DNA from 2 places in the Blautia faecis genome. Region 2 is predicted to be linked to the other one. Evidence: predicted binding sites of a transcription regulator. Region 2 holds the regulator's gene; the other holds the start of a gene.
The links. The regulator NrdR, encoded in region 2, represses ribonucleotide reductase genes. The targets are predictions, from matches to a motif close to CACAANATNTTGTG.
Positions count from the first base shown of each region.

Region 1 (9,291 bases), on a different contig from region 2:
AACTCCTGGCAATGTAAAAGCTGTTGCAAACAAAGCAGATGGAAGTATTACTGTAACATGGAATCCGGTAGCAGGTGCTGATTACTATCGTGTATACAGAACCACCTCTTCTTGGAACAGATATAACAAAGACAGCAATTCTTACAGCTATAGTTACGGTTCCAGTACAACTGTTCCGAATTATGTTGCTGATTCTACAACAGTCAGCGGATATAAATTCGTTAGTGAACTGAAGGAAACGACTATTACAGATCGCGAGATCAAGTACACCTATAATGGTGCAACAAGCACAGAGTACAAAGGACCGAAAGCAGGAGTAAAATATTACTATTATGTAGTTGCTTACAAGAATGGCAAGTCCTATGAGTACAAAGATTCTGCTGACGCAACATACACAAGTGGTGCAAGCAAATCTGCAAGTGCTATGGTTTCCACAGCACAGATCGCGAAACCAACCAGTCCAAAAGCGAAAGCAACAAAGGGCAAGATCACTGTCAGCTGGAAGAAAGTAACAGGAGCTACCGGATATCAGGTATACCGTTCCACTAAGAAAGGTTTCGGATATAAACTGGTAGGAACTATTACAAAAGGCTCCAAAGTGAAATATGTTGACAAGAGCTCCAAGAAAGCTGGAACCAAGTATTATTACAAAGTACGCGCCGTTGGAAACAACGAAGCAGGTGTTCCAATCTATTCTTCTTACAGCACACCAAAATATGCGAAAGCAAAATAAATAAAGTGTAATAAAATCCCCCTCCTGTTAGACAGGAGGGGGATTTTCGATTACCCAGATGTAAAAACTTATGCAACTATTTGAATGCAGATATAAGAAAAGAAGACCCGTATCACAGGCCTTCTTTAATAAGCTTACCATCTTTTAAATGCAGAATTCGCTGATTGCTGCTCCCTCTGAACTGAAGGGAGAGGTTTTTCAATTCCTGAATAAACTCTCCGTCTACCAGAACGTCGATGCAGGAGAGCATCCGGTCTGTAAAAGGAGTGTAGATCTTACCTCCGGGAACCATATCTTTGTCAAAAAGATATCCACTGTAACACCAGATGGATTTATCCGGAAAGGTACGTCTGATTTCTTCCAGAAGCTCTGCCAGCACAGGCTGGTTCTCTGGCTCAAATGGCTCTCCTCCAAGTAAGGAGAAGCCCTCTATATAAGAAGGAGCAAGCAGCTCCAGAATCTTATCCTGTGTCTCCCGGGTAAATGGCTTACCGTAGTTAAAATCCCACGTAGGTGCGTTAAAACAGCCCTTACAGTGGTGCCTGCAGCCAGATACGAACAGGCTTACACGCACGCCTGTGCCGTCTGCAATGTCGTAGGATTTAATGTTTCCGTAGTTCATAACTGATTCCTCTTTTCCTCCTGTGCTTGATAATCAAATGCACACATCTTGCAGAAAGCCTTTTTCAAACACGATTCAGGACTTTCATAGTAAAATACCATTATGCAAAAAAATCCGGACAGAAATCAAAATTATGAAATTCAGAAAACTGTCCGGAGTGTTATGTTCAGTGGTAACGTTATATAAGGTTCTGTAAACGTAGTTCACAGAAAACCCGGGAACCATTACTTATTACAGATGTAATACACGATCCTTGATCTCCTGGGTACGTCCCTGGTTCCAGAACTGGGTACCGATGTATCCGCAGGTTCTTCTGGCAACGCTCATCTTGTCCTGATTGCGGTTACCGCAGTTCGGGCATTCCCAGATCAGCTTGCCGTTCTCGTCTTCTTTGATCTGGATCTCTCCGTCATATCCGCAGACATCACAGAAATCACTCTTGGTATTCAGCTCTGCATACATGATGTTATCATAGATAAACTTCATAACAGAGAGAACTGCCGGAATATTCTGCTTCATATTCGGAACTTCCACGTAGCTGATGGCTCCTCCTGGAGAAAGCTTCTGGAATTCAGACTCGAATTTCAGCTTGGAGAATGCGTCGATCTCCTCAGTAACGTGAACGTGATAGCTGTTTGTAATATAATTCTTATCCGTAACTCCTGGAATGATGCCAAAACGCTTCTGGAGACATTTGGAAAACTTGTATGTGGTGGATTCCATCGGAGTGCCATATACAGAGTAGCTGATGTTCTCAGCTGCCTTCCACTGGGCACATTTGTCATTGAGGCGCTGCATAACCTTCAGCGCAAACGGACGAACCTCAGGGTCTGTATGAGGCTTTCCGTACATTCTCATGCACATCTCATGGAGACCTGCATATCCAAGTGAGATCGTAGAATAGCCGTCATAAAGAAGCTTGTCAATGGTCTCACCCTTCTTAAGCCGTGCAAGAGCACCATACTGCCACAGGATCGGGGCAACATCGGAAACTGTGCCAAGAAGACGCTCATGTCTGCAGCGGAGTGCTCTGTGGCAAAGCTCCAGGCGCTCCTCCAGAATCTCCCAGAACTTATCAAAATCGCCGTCTGAGGAGCAGGCTACATCTACAAGGTTAATGGTAACAACACCCTGGTTAAAACGACCGTAGAACTTGTAGGAACCGTCCGGGTTCTTCTGTTTCTCCTCAACGGTAAGGAAGGAACGGCATCCCATGCAGGTGTAAACATTGCCGTTTTTTAACTGGCGCATGATCTTGGCTGAGATGTAATCCGGAACCATACGCTTGGCAGTACATTTCGCTGCAAGCTCTGTGAGGTACCAATATTTGGAATCCTCGTGGATGTTATCCTCATCCAGCACATAGATCAGCTTCGGGAATGCAGGTGTGATCCACGCACCGCGCTCGTTCTTAACACCCTGCATACGCTGCTTCATAACTTCCTCGATGATCAGTGCAAGGTCATCACGGGTGCGTCCCTCCGGAACTTCATCAAGATACATGAAAATCGTTACAAATGGTGCCTGTCCGTTACAGGTCATAAGAGTGATCAGCTGGTACTGGATCGTCTGGATACCACTCTGGATCTCATCCTTCAGTCTGCGTTCCGATACCTTCTGGATGATCTCATCATCAAGAGGCTCACCGCAAGCCTTACGTTCCTCGATTACCTTGTTACGGATCTTCTGGCGGCTGATGTCTACAAAAGGAGCCAGATGGGCGAGAGAGAAGGACTGTCCGCCGTACTGATTGCTGGCTACCTGTGCGACGATCTGTGTGGTAACGTTACATGCGGTAAAGAAGCTGTGAGGCTTCTCAATCAGTGTCTGGCTGATAACCGTGCCGTTCTGGAGCATATCCTGCAGATTGATCAGGTCACAGTTATGCTCACGCTGTGCGTAGTAATCGGAATCATGGAAATGAATGATTCCCTCGTCGTGAGCCTTTACGATCTCCTCAGGAAGAAGAACACGCATGGTCAGGTCCTTGCTGACCTCGCCTGCCATGTAATCACGCTGGGTAGAGTTAATAGTAGGGTTCTTATTGGAGTTCTCCTGCTTGGCATTTTCATTAATCTGGTCAAGAAGAGCAAGGATGCTGTCGTCTGTGGTATTGGACTTGCGGGTAAGCTCTCTCTTGTAGCGATAGCGCACATACTTCTGTGCAACCTCATAACCGCGCATCTCCATAATGCCGGTCTCTACCATATCCTGAATATCTTCCACATTGACAGCGTGGGAGGATTCAAGGGCACGGGTGGCAATCATATCAGCAAGCGCTGTGATCTGGTAATGACTCAGCCTGTGAAGCTTAGAAACCTCCTCATTCGCTTTTTCAACGGCGTTGATGATCTTCGCCTTATCAAAAATAACTTCCACGCCATTTCGTTTAATGACGTTTGCATTGACCTCAGTACTCATTCTTTCAAATCCCTCCATATATTGTGTTTAAATCTTTGATTACATACTAGATGTTGTGCACTATCAATATTACAGTATTCTACAGAAAAGTCAAGGTCAAAACCATTGATTTTAAAAAACTGTGAAATGTGCTGAATTTTCGTCAGCAGGACAGAAGAATCATTCGGTGATCTCCGGTATAGAGTTCCTGAAATGTGCGGAATCATCGGGGTTATTCCGTATGTGAAATTTTACCGTACACAATAAAACAGTTACTGGATGACCAGTAACATGCTTTGTATGATTTCGCGCCGCAGCTGTGAACAATGTTCACAAAAACACCTGGCGGAATACTGCCTTCTGAATAGTTACGGGGCATGAACAAAGGGCTGCCCTGGGCAACCCTTTCTCGCGTCCGCATCTTCCTCTATTATACTTGGAAAAAAATAAAAATCAACCCTTGACACCACCAGAAGTGAGTCCTCCAACCAGATTTTTTTCAATTCCGACGAACAGAATTACAACTGGAACAATTGCATAGAGGGAAGCAGCAAACAGATACTGCCACTCGATCATATTGTAACCATTGAAAATATTGATACCAACGGTGAGAGGCTTGAAGGTATCAGTGGAGATCAGTGTCAGTGCCACTGTATATTCGTTCCAGGCGTTGATAAATACGAAAATAAGCGCTGTAACGATACCAGGTGCAGCAACAGGCAGAAGAATCCTTAAAAGGGCATGTACGCGGTTACAGCCGTCAATAGTGGCAGCCTGCTCCATCTCAGGGGAGATGCTCAGGAAAGTACCGCGGAGCAGCCAGATGGCAAATGCCTGGTTAAATGCTGCGTTGATAAAGATCAGGCCGATAATGCTGTTGGTAAGATGGAACGCCATCATAACCTTGTAGATACCGATGAGAAGTACAACCGGTGCAAACATCTGGGAGACAATAACAAATCCCAGAAAAGCAGTCTGGCCTTTGAATTTCATTCTGGACAGGGCATAAGCAGCTGGGATACCGCAGACCATAGCCAGAAGAGTGGAGCCTCCTGCGATCACAATGGAGTTCATCATGTAATTGCTCATGGGAGCCAGCTTCCATACGTCTGTGAAGTTGGACCAGATGGCCTCAACAGGGAAAATAGTTCCATTCATGGAAAAGATTTCCGCGCGGCTTTTAAGAGCAGTACATACAGTTACAAAATATGGGTATAAAGTTATCAGACAGATGGCGATGATCACTACATAGAGCAATACACGCAAAACTGTGTTTCTGGTATTTTTTTTCTTAACTGAAGCATTGGTGTTTGCCATATTATTCGTCTCCTTTCTTCAGTACGGAAACCATGTACAGGCTGGCGCAGAAAAGAAGAATCAGGAAGCCGATAACAGATACGGCTGCTGCCTGTCCCTGTTTGCCGTTGTAGAAGGCCAGTTTGTACAGATAGGTAACCAGGGTGTCGGTACGGTTAGCAGGGTCACCCTTGGTGATGGTCCATATGATCGGAAAAGAGTTAAATACGTAGATAATGTTCAGGATGGTACTGATGGTAAGGTTCGGACGTACCAGCGGGATGGTGATCTGGAACATTTTCTGCCAGTAGCTGGCTCCGTCTACGGCTGCTGCCTCATAGTAGCTGGCATCAATACTCTGCAGACCGGAAAGTACGGTAAAGGTTACAAATGGAATGGTAACAAAAATACCGCAGGCAATTTCCCAGGCAAAATAAGCACCGGCAGTAGGAGTCCAGTTCACAGCGTGGTCAATAATACCAAGCTTCATCAACAGTGTATTTAAGGTACCGTAATCTGTGTCGATGATGAATTTCCAGATACTTGCCTGAACGATCAGGGTTGTGGCCCATGGGAAAACAACAACGGCACGTGCAAGCTTACGGCCTTTAAATTCATTGTTGAGGAGGATCGCAAGGATAAATCCAAGGAGTGTGGAGATGCCGACTACGGCAACGGTCCACACAAGGGTGTTTTTCAGCACCATGGCAAAAACAGGGCTGCTTGTTACCTTGCGGAAATTTTCCAATCCGGCGAAGCCTTTGATCAGACCAGCTTTGCTGACGTCGCTTAAGGCCATACGGAACACAAAGATAATAGGAACCAGGATGAAAATTGCCATGAGAAGGACACTTGGCAGGATCCATATATATGGTTCCACTTTTTTGAATTTTTTCTTCACAGGGATACCTCTCTTTTTATAAAATAACGTTGACGCTGCGCTGACAAGCACAAGAAGCGGCGTTTGCTACGCAGAAAAACAGAACCTTCTTGTGACAAATACAAGAAGCAGCGTTTGCTTCGCGAAAAGGTGGAACCTTCTTGTGCCTGGCACAAGAAGTAGCGTTTGCTTCGCAAACTTAAAAATGGACCGGACCCGTAAGTCCGGCCCATTATCTTCCTCGTAATGGGAAAAACAGTGGATTAAGATCAGCCAGCGATTTCTGCCTGAAGGTCATCCAGTAATTCCTGAACGTCGCCGCCAAGAAGAGCATTCTGCTCTACGTTGATAACGCCCTGTTTTACATCTGCCCATTCTGCTTTCGCTGTTGGATAGAATTTACAGCTGTCTAAGATATCAATCCAGCTTGCCATATCTTCGTTAGCTGCTGCGAGAGCCTCGCCGCCGGACTTGGTTGCCGGAAGGAATCCCTCCATGTCAACCCACTCTGTATAACGGGCATCATCATAGAAATAATCAAAGAATGTGGAGATAGCAGCTTTCTCATCATCTGAGTAGTCGTTATCGAAGCACATGAAGCGGTCCATAACACCTGCAGATACAGACTCGCCTGTATTGGAAGGAATGGAAGCAACGCCGTAGTTTACTTCATTTCCGCCTGTAGCAATGTAGGTAGGTAAGCTGTTCGGTGCGATGAGCATAGCAACCTTACCTGCGCCGAACATATCCTGCAGATCGTAACGGGTATCGTTAGCAGGATCGGTGTTTGTGTAACCGGAATTTACAAGATCGATTGCGTACTGGATTGCTTCAACGTTCTGCTCACTGTTCAGTGTCCAGTTACCTTCATCGTCAACAAATCCGCCGCCGTTGTTCCAGGTGTAGTATGCGAATGCTGCCTGACCTTCGTCAGTAGTCATATCGATACCCCATGGATAAATGCTGTCATCATAAGCTTTAAGGGCTTCACAAGCAGCTTTCAGCTCATCCCATGTAGTAGGAACTTCTACGCCTGCTGCATCAAGGATGTCTTTGTTATAGTACATAGCACGTGCAGATGCAAGATCCGGGATAGCCCATACAGTTCCGTCTACTTCAGACTGTGCAAGGAATGCATCGTACATCTTGCTGTAGGTCTCTTCAGAAACAACGTCCTGGATCGGAAGAAGGAGATCATCTGCCTGATAATCTGCGAATACGTCGATATTCAGGACATCAGGAGCTTCGCCATTGGCGATACGGGTATTTACTACGGTGTAGATATCGTTCCAGGAAACAACCTCTACGTTCAGGTTAATGTCCGGGTTTGCTTCATTAAATTCTGTCACGAAGTTCGCCCACCAGTCAGCAGTCTGCTGGCCATACTGTGCAGCAATGACGTTTATGTCTACTTTGTCTGCGGCGGATGCGGTGACCGGAGTCATGGAGAGGGCCATTGATAAAGCTGCGCCTGTTGCTAAAACCTGTTTCATTTTCATAAGTATTACCTCCCTTTAGATACGAGTTGAGGCATTCCATAGATACATCCTTGTACCAAATGGAGTGCCTCTCTGTAGAAAATAGCATACAACAAAAACAGTCAGATGTCAACAGAAATTGGTGAAAAAAACAATGAAAAATATCAAAAACAAAGAAAAACACAACGAAATACACAAAAGAAAAAACAAAAAACCACAAAAGCCATGGAAAAATGTAGAGAGTAGAATAAAATAACAGATAGGTTATAAAAAATTATACAAAAAACGAGAAGTATGGTACGAAATCATACAAATCAGGATTTCTTTGCTCACGAAGAAATTACGATAACCAGGATTTGGTTAAAATGTGGTTTGACATTTCAGGGGCGGATATTATACAATCATATTTAATCGAAAAAAATTCAGGAAAGGAGTATGCGGCAGTCAAAAAGAACTGAGAGGGTAAGCCCTGATGGCATGCACTGCTGCAGAACATAAAATGGAAGAATTATACGCTGCAATTGAGAAAAAAATCAAAGCTTCCGGTTATCCGCGTGAGATTTCCGGTGCAGATGTGTATGATGATATCTGCGACCAGATCGAGGGAAAAGAGAACGGAAGCTATATTCTGCTGTCCAAGTTTGAGGATGATGTAATCTTTGAGTATCATATCACGGTAATGGATGATGATTTTAATCTCGGGGTTCTTACCATGCGTACGCCTGAGGGAGTATTTGAGACCGATTTTGATGAATAAAAGAACTATTCAGACACGCTCTGGCAGAAGAGTTTGCCATACGAAATATCCTGTAAGGTAAGAAATCAGGAAGAGTCTGGATTAAGAAATACCAAAATACAATATTAAGAAATACATAGAAAGCGTGCATAAAATGAAAGTATTGGAAATTATTTTGCCCGTACTGGTGATGATCCTTCTGGGCATGGCCTGCAAGCGGCTGAAACTGCTGGATCAGAATGGAATTAACAATATGAAGCTTCTGGTGACCCAGATCATGCTTCCTGTAGCAATTTTCCATGCCCTTGCTACGGCAGATTATAATAAAGAAACCGGAATTCTGGTTGGAATCATGTTTGTAATGCTGGTTGTTTCCTTTAGCATCGGTTTTTTACTCCGCCCGCTTATGCCGGCAGAGCGTTACCGGAAATATCTGCCCTTTATGGTCAGTGTATACGAAGGCGGTTCCATGGCCTATCCTTTATATACCAGCCTTTGCGGAGCGGAGAACCTTTCCCAGATCGCTGTGCTGGATATTGCAGGTCTTCTGTTTGGCTTCAGCGTCTATATGGGAATGCTCGGACAGGTGGAAAACGGGGAAAAGATCGATCCGGGAAAACTGTTTTCCAGTGCAATACGTACACCGGCGTTTATTGCAAGTGTGCTGGGAATCATTGCCGGACTTACCGGTGTGGTGCAGAAGCTTCTTGCCGGACCGTTTGCAGGTACCTATACAAGTGTGGAGAACATTCTCACCACTTCCATAACCTCAGTTATTCTGCTGGTGGTAGGATTCAGCATTGAATTTGATAAGAAACTTCTTTCCCCATGTATCAGGACCATTGTACTTCGTATTCTTCTTCAGGCAGTCATGATCGGGGGAGTGCTGCTGGCAATACATTACATAGTGGGAGATCATCTGCTTTTGAACCTTGCAGTGATCAGCTACATGTCCGCTCCAGCCACATTCAGTATGCAGACCTTCCTGAAGAGTGAGGATGGAAGCGCTTATGTTTCCACCACAAATTCGCTGTATTGCCTGGTATCCATACTGGTGTATGTGGTTATGGCATTTGTAGTCTATTGATACAGAAAAAGAAAGCTTCAGACAGTATCATTTCTGATATTGTTCTGCAGATTTCTTTT
Region 1 covers NZ_JAQDKY010000029.1:37,064-46,354, forward strand. Annotated here, with positions in the region: gene PGQ38_RS13235 (fibronectin type III domain-containing protein) at 1-733, shown strand, start outside; gene nrdG (anaerobic ribonucleoside-triphosphate reductase activating protein) at 846-1,355, opposite strand; gene nrdD (anaerobic ribonucleoside-triphosphate reductase) at 1,587-3,776, opposite strand; gene PGQ38_RS13250 (carbohydrate ABC transporter permease) at 4,209-5,072, opposite strand; gene PGQ38_RS13255 (carbohydrate ABC transporter permease) at 5,074-5,952, opposite strand; gene PGQ38_RS13260 (ABC transporter substrate-binding protein) at 6,201-7,430, opposite strand; gene PGQ38_RS13265 (hypothetical protein) at 7,909-8,166, shown strand; gene PGQ38_RS13270 (AEC family transporter) at 8,300-9,232, shown strand; gene PGQ38_RS20790 (DUF6783 domain-containing protein) at 9,260-9,291, opposite strand, start outside.
Region 1: a site for NrdR is predicted at 3,821-3,834, ahead of nrdD (anaerobic ribonucleoside-triphosphate reductase). Genes of this name have one in related genera too.

Region 2 (9,291 bases):
GAAATGAAAGCCGGGTTTACCTTTGCATGCATGAATTTGAAAAAACTGGCAAAGATCCTGAAAAAACGAGATTGGAACACAGTCAGATTTTTGTTGATTTTGAAGAAAATAAAAAGAAAAGAAGTTTTAAAAGAAAAATGGTGCTGGCCATAATCCCCAACACCAAGTTTGTCTACAGTCTGAGCCGGTGTTTTTAAACACCGGCTTCATTTGTTATATGGCAGCTGCTTCATAAAGAAAAATGGCTTATTTACTGATTTTTGCTTTTGCAGAAAGTCCCTTACTCTTGAAGAGCTTTTTATAGGCGGAAAGCTTGCTTGCTGGTACTTTTACTTTCAGCTTCTTGTAGTTGTTTCTGCCGGCTTTGGTGAAAGCACTTTTTCCTACGGTACCGGAGGTAAGCTTCTTGGACTGAATGCTGACAGAAGTAAGGGCCTTGCAGTCGTAGAATGCTTTTTTGCCAATGGAAGAAACTTTGTAGCCAATCTTTACAGTCCGTAAAGCACTGCAGCCCTGGAAAGCACTGGTGCCGATGGAAGAAATATTCCTGGCAATGGTTACTTGTCTTAGCTTCCGGCAGTTTTTGAAAGCTCCGGAAGCAATGGCTGTGACTTTATAGGTCCGACCGTTTGCCTTCACAGAGGAAGGAATTGCTGCAGTCGTGATGGCTTTGGACTTTGACCGCTTTAAAGTAACAGAGGTACCATTTTTATTAACTGTGTAGACATTGTAAGAATCACTGAAGGATTTCACTACTGTAGTCTGAGGTTTATCATCTTTGTTATTTGAACTTGAGGTAATCTGGAAATCTAAGGTAATAGTTCCAAAATAGTTGTTCTGGCCTGTAATGGTTACAGTGGCAGTTCCGACTTTTTTGTTATTGCTGTAGGTAACTTTATAATCCTGTCCTTCTATAAGTTTTTGCTTTCCAAGAGTAATAGTTGGAACTGGTTTTAGAGCTTTTCCAGTATAAGCATAAGTCGCTTTAACTCCGGTTACAGATGCCTGAGAAAGGTCGCAGGCATAACCAATGTTGTTCTTACGTGCATATGTAATGGCAGCTGAGTTAGAGGAGGCATAAATGGTGGCGTAGTATACATGACCGCCGGAATACCAGTAGGAGCCTTCCCATACAATGTCATCCCCGATGTTGATTACGCTGTCTGGCAGAGTGACTGTTTCAAGATTAGAGCAGAAAGCAAAAGCTTCCTTTCCAATAGTGTGGACACCGTTTTCAATTACGACTTCCTTCAGATTGGGCAGATAATTAAATGCATTTTCTGAAATACTGGTAATCCCGGATTTTATAACTATTTTTTTTACCTGATTTTTCATGGACTTCCATGCCGTGCCGCTCCAGAAACTGTAGCCTCCCTGAGTGGAAGAAACGGGGAAACGATCGTTTTCATCCGTGGAGATATTAAGTGCACCCTGACCGGAAATGGTGAGAACACCATTTGCAAAATCCCAGGTAGCATTTTCACCTGCAGTACGGTAAATCTTTTTGGAGGCTGTGCCGTCATTTGCATCAATAGAGTAAAAATTAACAGTATTGGCATTGGAGGCGTAGTAAACAACCTTGGAATCTTTAACGACAGGCTGGCAGTCGGATACGGGCGCAGCAGTGGTGTATTCCCTGCTAAGTACATTTCCCTTACCATCAACAAAGAGGTAATGAAGAGTACTGGAAGAAAGAGAATCATCAGCAGATGCGTAATTTTCTGACGAAGAATCGTCTGTATTTTCATATTCTTCCCAGGAAATCATGAAACGGTTTTCTGTGATTGGAGTGATCTTTACCCCCATAAAACTCTTTCCATTGCCAGTGTAGTTGGTAAGGTATTTTACAGAGGTTGCTTCTTTTGAAAAATCGGAAACAGGAGTAATTGTAAGGTAAATATTATGAGGAGTGTCACTTGTCACATTGTCATACTGGGACTGGTCGATGGTCGTTCCGATACACAATACACTGTCAGCAGAAACAGCCATACCATCTACGCTTGCGTAGCAGTTCAGTGCCCATACGGAAGTACGGGAACCACCATAAGGAAGAAGCTCGATAGTTTTTTTATCAAGGGTGGTACTGTCGTATCTGGAAAGTTGGGTACAGCGGGAACCTTCGCTTTGCTCCAGAACATACAGATAAGAGGACTGCGATTTGATATACTGGGCAAAGGAGTGCCACAGATCACAGCTTACGATCTTTCCGGTCATGGAAGCCTGGTCAACGGCAATCATAAGGAATCCCTGATGTCCCTGTCCAACAGATTCATCTACATAGCCTTCATGACCGGTTACAATATAGAGAGTTCCGTTGGTTTCTGTCATTTCCACACATCCGTAATCGAATGGATAGCGAACCTCTCCTCCAAATAAATCCGGATTGCTTGTAATGGAAGCCGCACCGCTGCGATTCCAGTTTGTATCATATCGGATGACACGGATAACCTCGGCGGAATTATCTTCGGCGGTGTTATTTTGTCCCTCTACCAGGTAATATCCATCAGATCCTGCATAAAAACCACCCCATAAAGGAAGCTCCATGGGAATTTCTCTTTTGTCTGTAATCTGCAGGCTGTTGTCATAGTATTCAATACCGACGCTGTTTGTTTTGCGGAATACTCGCATATAGCCGTTGGAAATAGAAATAAGGTCAGAAGAACGCCTTAATTTAACACTAAGGTTATCTTGCGCAGTAGGGGTGAGAGAGGCTGCCTGTACCTGTCCTGGAAATGCCAGCAGATATAAAAACAGACAGCAAAATAATAGGGATGTCAGTTTTTTGATCTTTTTCATAAGTTTCTCCTTGCTGTGTTGCTTTTCATGATTCTTATTATAATAAGTTTTGGGTAGAGTTGCAATCATAATGATAATGTTTACAGCAGAAAAAGTGAAAAGCTGTAAAAAAACAGCAATTCTACATTTTTTATGGAGATTTCTGACATGGCACCTACCTGTGGAACTGTTTTGTGAGACTCATCAATAATAAGAAGGAAATCATCACCAAAGTAGTCCAGAAGTGTATAGGGCGGCTGTCCTGGTTCAAGACCGGAAAGATGCCTGGAATAATTTTCGATTCCGGAGCAGAAGCCGGTTTCCCCGCTCTCTGGCGAGGATTTTTCTAATTTAAAAATTTCTTCAATTCATCCATAAAGGTACTGACATCTTTAAACTCCCGATACACAGAAGCGAATCGCACATACGCCACCGAATCCAGATCTTTTAAATGGCTCATCACGATTTCTCCGATTTTCGTGCTGGAGATTTCTTTATCTTCGGCATTAAAGATGTCGCCTTCTATGGCATCGATCATGGCTTCCAGCTTATCGCTGGCAATGGGACGTTTGTAGCAGGCGCGGCGGACACCGTTGATCAGTTTATTGCGGTCGTACTGCTCACGGTTCAGATTCTTCTTGATTACGGTTAACGGGATTGTCTCCACATTCTCATAAGTGGTAAATCTTCTTCCACAGGAATCGCACAGTCTTCTGCGTCTTATGGAATTGGTCTCTTCCACTGGTCTTGAATCTACTACTCTTGTATTATCCTGATTACAGTATGGACATCTCATGTATTTATTTCCCCTTCCTCATGTCTCCCCTTCTGCCATACAATCCGGGCAGCAGACTTTCCTCTTTTCTGTTCGCTCAGTAACATAAAACGGACTGAATTACCTATTTCTTATTATACTTTAATCATAGAAAGTATGTCAATAAACTCCATACATATTTTCAGACTTTTTGCATAATATCATAAAAAACAGGTGCTTTTCATGCGTATTTGCGAATTAAAGCAAAAAGAAGTGATCAATATCTGTACCTGCCGTACACTTGGCTGTCCGGTGGATGTGGAATTTAACTGTGAAACCGGATGTATTACCGCCCTTGTGGTTCCCGGACCTGGCAGTTTCTGCTTTTGTTTCTGGGGAGCCGGAAGTGAATATATAATTCCATGGAATTGTATCCGGCAGATCGGAGATGACATTATCCTGGTAGAAATTGATGAAAAGTATTGCTGTAAAAAGGCTTAATTCTATTTTCCCAATTGTCAAGGGGCAATAATTTTTATATTTTCCCGAAAAAAGAATATTTATCCTCCCACGTGAGAATCATTGTTACTGTTCACTTCGTTCTCAGCAGCACGCTTCGCGATGCACAAAAGGAGGATTCAAATAATGGCACTTAACAAAGTTGAAATTTGCGGAGTCAATACATCGAAGCTTCCGGTACTGAAGGCAGAAGAAAAAGAAGAGCTTTTTCGCAGGATCAAGGAGGGTGATGAAGAAGCCAGGGAACTTTACATTAAAGGAAATCTGCGGCTGGTTCTCAGCGTGATCAAGCGTTTTTCCAACAGCAGCGAAAATATGGACGATCTTTTTCAGATTGGCTGCATTGGACTTATAAAAGCAATTGATAATTTTGACACTACATTGAATGTAAAATTTTCCACTTATGCAGTGCCTATGATCATTGGAGAGATACGAAGGTATCTTCGTGACAATAACAGTATCCGGGTGAGCCGGTCGCTGCGGGATATTGCTTATCGTGCTATCTATGCAAAAGAAACTTATATGAAAACAAATCTGAGGGAGCCTACCATTGCGGAAATTGCCAGCGAAATAGGGATAAATAAAGAGATGATCGTATATGCTATGGATGCGATACAGAATCCGGTGTCACTTTTTGAACCGGTTTATACGGAAGGCGGGGATACGCTTTATGTGATGGACCAGATCAGCGATAAGAAAAACAAGGAGGAGACCTGGGTAGAAAATCTGTCCCTCCGGGAAGCTATAAACCGGCTGAATAAGCGGGAACGGCATATTATTGATCTGCGTTTTTACGAGGGCAAAACCCAGATGGAGGTAGCCCAGGAAATCGGGATTTCCCAGGCACAGGTCAGTCGGTTGGAAAAGAATGCACTTAAAACCATGCGGAATTATCTGAGAGCGTGACGGAAATCATAAATCCCGGCATCACGAAATCCGCTCCTTACATGGTCTGCTGCATGAATATATTGCAAAATCGCTGGTTGTTGGCCAGCGATTTTGCTTATTATGCTTCTATTCCAGAATACGTTTGAAAAAGGCCTTCTGCAAGATGTGCGTCACAATTTGTGGGAGATTTTGTCCGGATGAGGGCGCCGTAGCGGGCTACGGCAACCGAATTCGGGCAAAATATACCGCAAAGTGGGGCGTGCAGATTGCGGGAATGATTTTTCAAGTACGCTCTAATGCCTTTTCCAATTCTTTTATTACAATTTTAAGAGCTTTAATTCTCGCATACTTCTTATCTACAGATTCCAGGATATGCCACGGTGCATAGGTGGTGCTTGTCTTGGCAAGCATTTCATCTACGGCACCTTCATAAGCATCCCATTTTTCGCGGTTGCGCCAGTCTTCGTCGGTGATCTTCCACTGTTTTTCAGGATTGTTCTGACGATCGGTGAAGCGGGCCAGCTGGGTGTCTTTGTCGATCTGGACCCAGAATTTGATAATCACGGCACCCCAGTCGGACAGCTCCTTCTCGAATTCATTAATCTCGTTGTAAGCACGTTTCCAGTCGTTCTCGCTGCAGAAGCCTTCCAGACGCTCTACCATTACGCGGCCGTACCAGGTGCGGTCGAAGATGGCAATGTGACCGTCTTTGGGCAATCTGGTCCAGAAGCGCCAGAGGTAATGACGCGCCTTTTCGTGAGGTTCCGGGCTGGCGATTGGATGGACCTCAAAGCCACGGGGATCAAGGGCTTCTGTGATCCGCTTAATATTGCCTCCTTTTCCGGCTGCGTCCCAGCCTTCATAAGTAATGATCACCGGCACACGCTTGCGGTACAGACGGTTATGCAGTTCGCCCAGCTTCTTCTGGAGATGCTTCAGCTCTTTCTTGTATTCTTCATCCTCGATCACCTTGTCTGTCAGTTCGATTTCCGAAAGCTTCGGCATTTTCTCAAGCGGAAAAATGTTTGGGAGAAGCGGTGCGCTGTGTGTGCTGTTCTGTAAGGCTACCTCAATGTTATTTACCATTATTTCAAGAACCTGAAGTTCTACGAAGTTGCGGTCTTTTGCATCAATAATATACCATGGTGCAATAGAAGTATTCGTATCTGTCAGATAGTGGTCGAAAACCTTCTGGCAATGTTTGTAATGTTCGTTCTGCCACTTGTCAAAGGCATCCACACGCCATTTTGTATCCTGCTCTTTGTTAAGCTTCTCAATACGTCTGGTCTGCTCTTTTTTGTCAATCTGCATGAAAAATTTCAGAACCAGATAACCGTTGTCTGTGAGCTGTCGCTCGAAATGTTTGATGCTGTCGATCCGCTTTGCATAATCCTCTTCTTCCAGACCATTCAGACAGTCTTTGCAGGTCTGCTCCATCCAGCCAGAATCCAGAAAGGTAAATTTGCCGGCTTCCGGAATCTGATTGAAATACCGGTACAGAAATGGTCTGCGCAGTTCATCCTCTGTAGGCTTTGACATGGTTGCTACTTTAAAGAAACGGGGATCAATGTATTTGATCACTCTGCCGATTGTGGTACCTTTGCCAGATGCCCCCCAGCCTTCAAAAAGTACCAGCACAGGCAGCTTGTGTTCTTTCAGCTTCATCTGCTGCTGATACAGCTTCTCGCCAGCTTCTTTAATCCGTTTCTTCAACTCCTCTTTTTCCGGAATCTCCTCCGGGATCCAGGTTTTCAGCATAAACACGTCCTCCTCACGTACTATTATTTTCAAACTTAAAGCATTTTTTCTGTTAAAAGCAAATTCTATTTTTTTATATTCATATTATTTTCTGCATTATAACATAATCATTCCCATTTTGCACGAATTTAACAAACATTTAACCGAATTTCGATTGCGATCGTTATCCTCTTATATACAATCCGATATTTTTGTGTTATTATTAAAAATCATATTTTGTGTAGGTTTTACGAACACATAGCGTTTTGTATGTTGCGCCTTTCTTTTCGTAGCTCAGATGTTTGAACTTACCCAAGGAGGAAGTCCCATGCCTTTATCTGTCTTCATAGAAATGACCCTGTCTGCCATCCTTACCGTCTGGTCGCCTGGTCCCAATAATATTCTTTTGCTGTCCACAGCCAGCAAATACGGCATTTCCGGTAATATCCGCTTTATGACCGGAATCTGGAGCGGATCTCTCACTTTGATGTGTCTTTCCGGACTGTTCTGCAGTACTCTTGGGAAAATCATTCCAGGGATCCAGCCGGTTATGAAATATCTAGGCGCAGCTTATGTACTCTATCTTGCCTGGCAGACCTGGCGCAGGATTCCGCCCTCTGACAATGTCCAGGACAAAAAGCCAACCTGGCTGATGGGATTTTTCCTGCAGCTGATAAATGTAAAGATCATCATCTATGGGCTGACCATGTTTTCCGCTTATATTCTGCCCTATGAGGCAAGGGTTCCTATACTGTTTTGCTTCGCTGTATATCTGATGTTTCTTGGAGCCCTGGGAAATCTAATCTGGGCATTTGCGGGAAATGTACTGAAAAGATTTTACAGCAGTCATTATAAGCTGATGAATGGAATCATGGCCCTGCTGCTGGTGTGGTGCTCTCTCAGGATCACTGGATTACTGTAAGACAGGCCAAAAACACCTCCCGGAATATGTTGGTTACTCACATTCCGGGAGGTGTTTTCTATAGGGCACTGTTCAATTTATGAGACACATGTATCAAATTGATACATGCTTATGCTGTCTTACTTAAATGCATCCACCAGTTCCTGACCATCGTCATATCCCTGGTTTTTCAGTTCTTCTACAAACCACTGGTCTACGCCTTCTACCGCCTCTTTAAAGGAATCAATATCCATATCCTCTTTTGCGGTAAAGGTAACGCCATTTTTCTCTTCCCAGCGGTTCATGATCTCATTGGCACCGGAGCGGTTGATGTAACGCTCATACTCAACAGCCATTCTTCCAGCCTTGTCTACAACAGCCTGCTGCTCTGGTGTAAGGCCATCATAGATATCCTGATTGATACAGAAGAACAGACAGTCATAGATGGCATCCCACATGGAGCAGTATGGCTGAACCTCCTGTACACTGGCTGCGTCGATTGCAGGAAGCGGATTCTCCTCTCCCTCTACGGTGTTCTGCTGAAGGGCTGTGTAAGTCTCGGACCAGTTCAGGTTGGTTGCATCTGCCCCCCATCTCTTATAGCATTCCATAAGAAGATTGGAGCCTGCAACACGGACTTTCAGGTTCTTCATATCGTCCACCGATTTTACTTCACGCACACTGTTGGTCAGTTCACGGAAGCCGTTCTCCGCAATACCCATGCAATGCAGTCCATACTCACTGAGGATTTCCTTCATCTTCTCTCCTGCCTCACCGTCAAACTTGGCATCTGCGTCTTCCACAGAATCATAAATAAACGGCAGGGAGACTACGTTAAATCTCGGATCAAATGCAGAATAAATCAGGTTGGAATGCATGGAAATCTGTACCGGGTCTCCGTTCATCACTGCCTGCATTCCCTCCGACTGGTTTCCGTTCGTCACCTGGTCTGCTGCCTATATGTTTACTTTTACTTTTCCTCCTGTAGCGTTTTCCATGAGCCCGCCGAACTTGCGGCCGCCATCAGCCCAGGTAGAAGTCTCAGTTGTGGAGCATGCAAAATTCCAGGTAGTCTCCTCCCAGCCAAGGTCACTGTAATCGCCAATTCCGGTAAATGCCTCTACCAGCTCTTCTGCATCCTCGTATCCCTGGGATTTCAATTCCTCAATGAACCACTCATCTACACCGTCAACAGCTTCCTTAAAGGACTCAATGTCCATATCCTCTTTTGCAGTGAAGGTAACGCCGTTTTTGTCTTTCCAGCGGTTCATGATCTCTTCATCACCGGAGCGGTTGATGTAACGTTCGTACTCTACGGCTTTCTGTCCTGCCTCGTCTACAACAGCCTGCTGTTCCGGTGTAAGACCATCATAAATCTCCTGGTTGATACAGAAGAACAGGCAGTCATAGATGGCATCCCACATGGAGCAGTATGGCTGAACCTCCTGTACACTGGCTGCGTCAATTGCAGGAAGCGGGTTCTCCTGACCCTCAACTGTGTTCTGCTGAAGGGCTGTGTAAGTCTCAGACCAGTTCAGGTTGGTTGCATCTGCGCCCCATCTCTTATAGCATTCCATAAGAAGGTTGGAACCGGCAACACGGATTTTCAGGTTTTTCATATCATCCACAGATTTTACTTCGCGGACACTGTTGGTCAGTTCACGGAAACCGTTCTCTGCAATACCCATGCAATGGAGTCCGTACTCACCAAGAATTT
Region 2 covers NZ_JAQDKY010000062.1:643-9,933, forward strand. Annotated here, with positions in the region: partial or broken gene PGQ38_RS18165 (transposase) at 1-153, shown strand, start outside; gene PGQ38_RS18170 (leucine-rich repeat domain-containing protein) at 247-2,796, opposite strand; partial or broken gene PGQ38_RS20910 (excinuclease ABC subunit B) at 2,889-3,098, opposite strand; gene nrdR (transcriptional regulator NrdR) at 3,122-3,571, opposite strand; gene PGQ38_RS18180 (PRC-barrel domain-containing protein) at 3,773-4,030, shown strand; gene sigG (RNA polymerase sporulation sigma factor SigG) at 4,175-4,954, shown strand; partial or broken gene PGQ38_RS20230 (DUF6783 domain-containing protein) at 5,055-5,162, opposite strand; partial or broken gene PGQ38_RS20235 (DUF6783 domain-containing protein) at 5,139-5,189, shown strand; gene pap (polyphosphate:AMP phosphotransferase) at 5,219-6,694, opposite strand; gene PGQ38_RS18195 (LysE family transporter) at 7,002-7,595, shown strand; gene dctP (TRAP transporter substrate-binding protein DctP) at 7,715-8,518, opposite strand; gene PGQ38_RS19565 (TRAP transporter large permease subunit) at 8,531-9,291, opposite strand, start outside.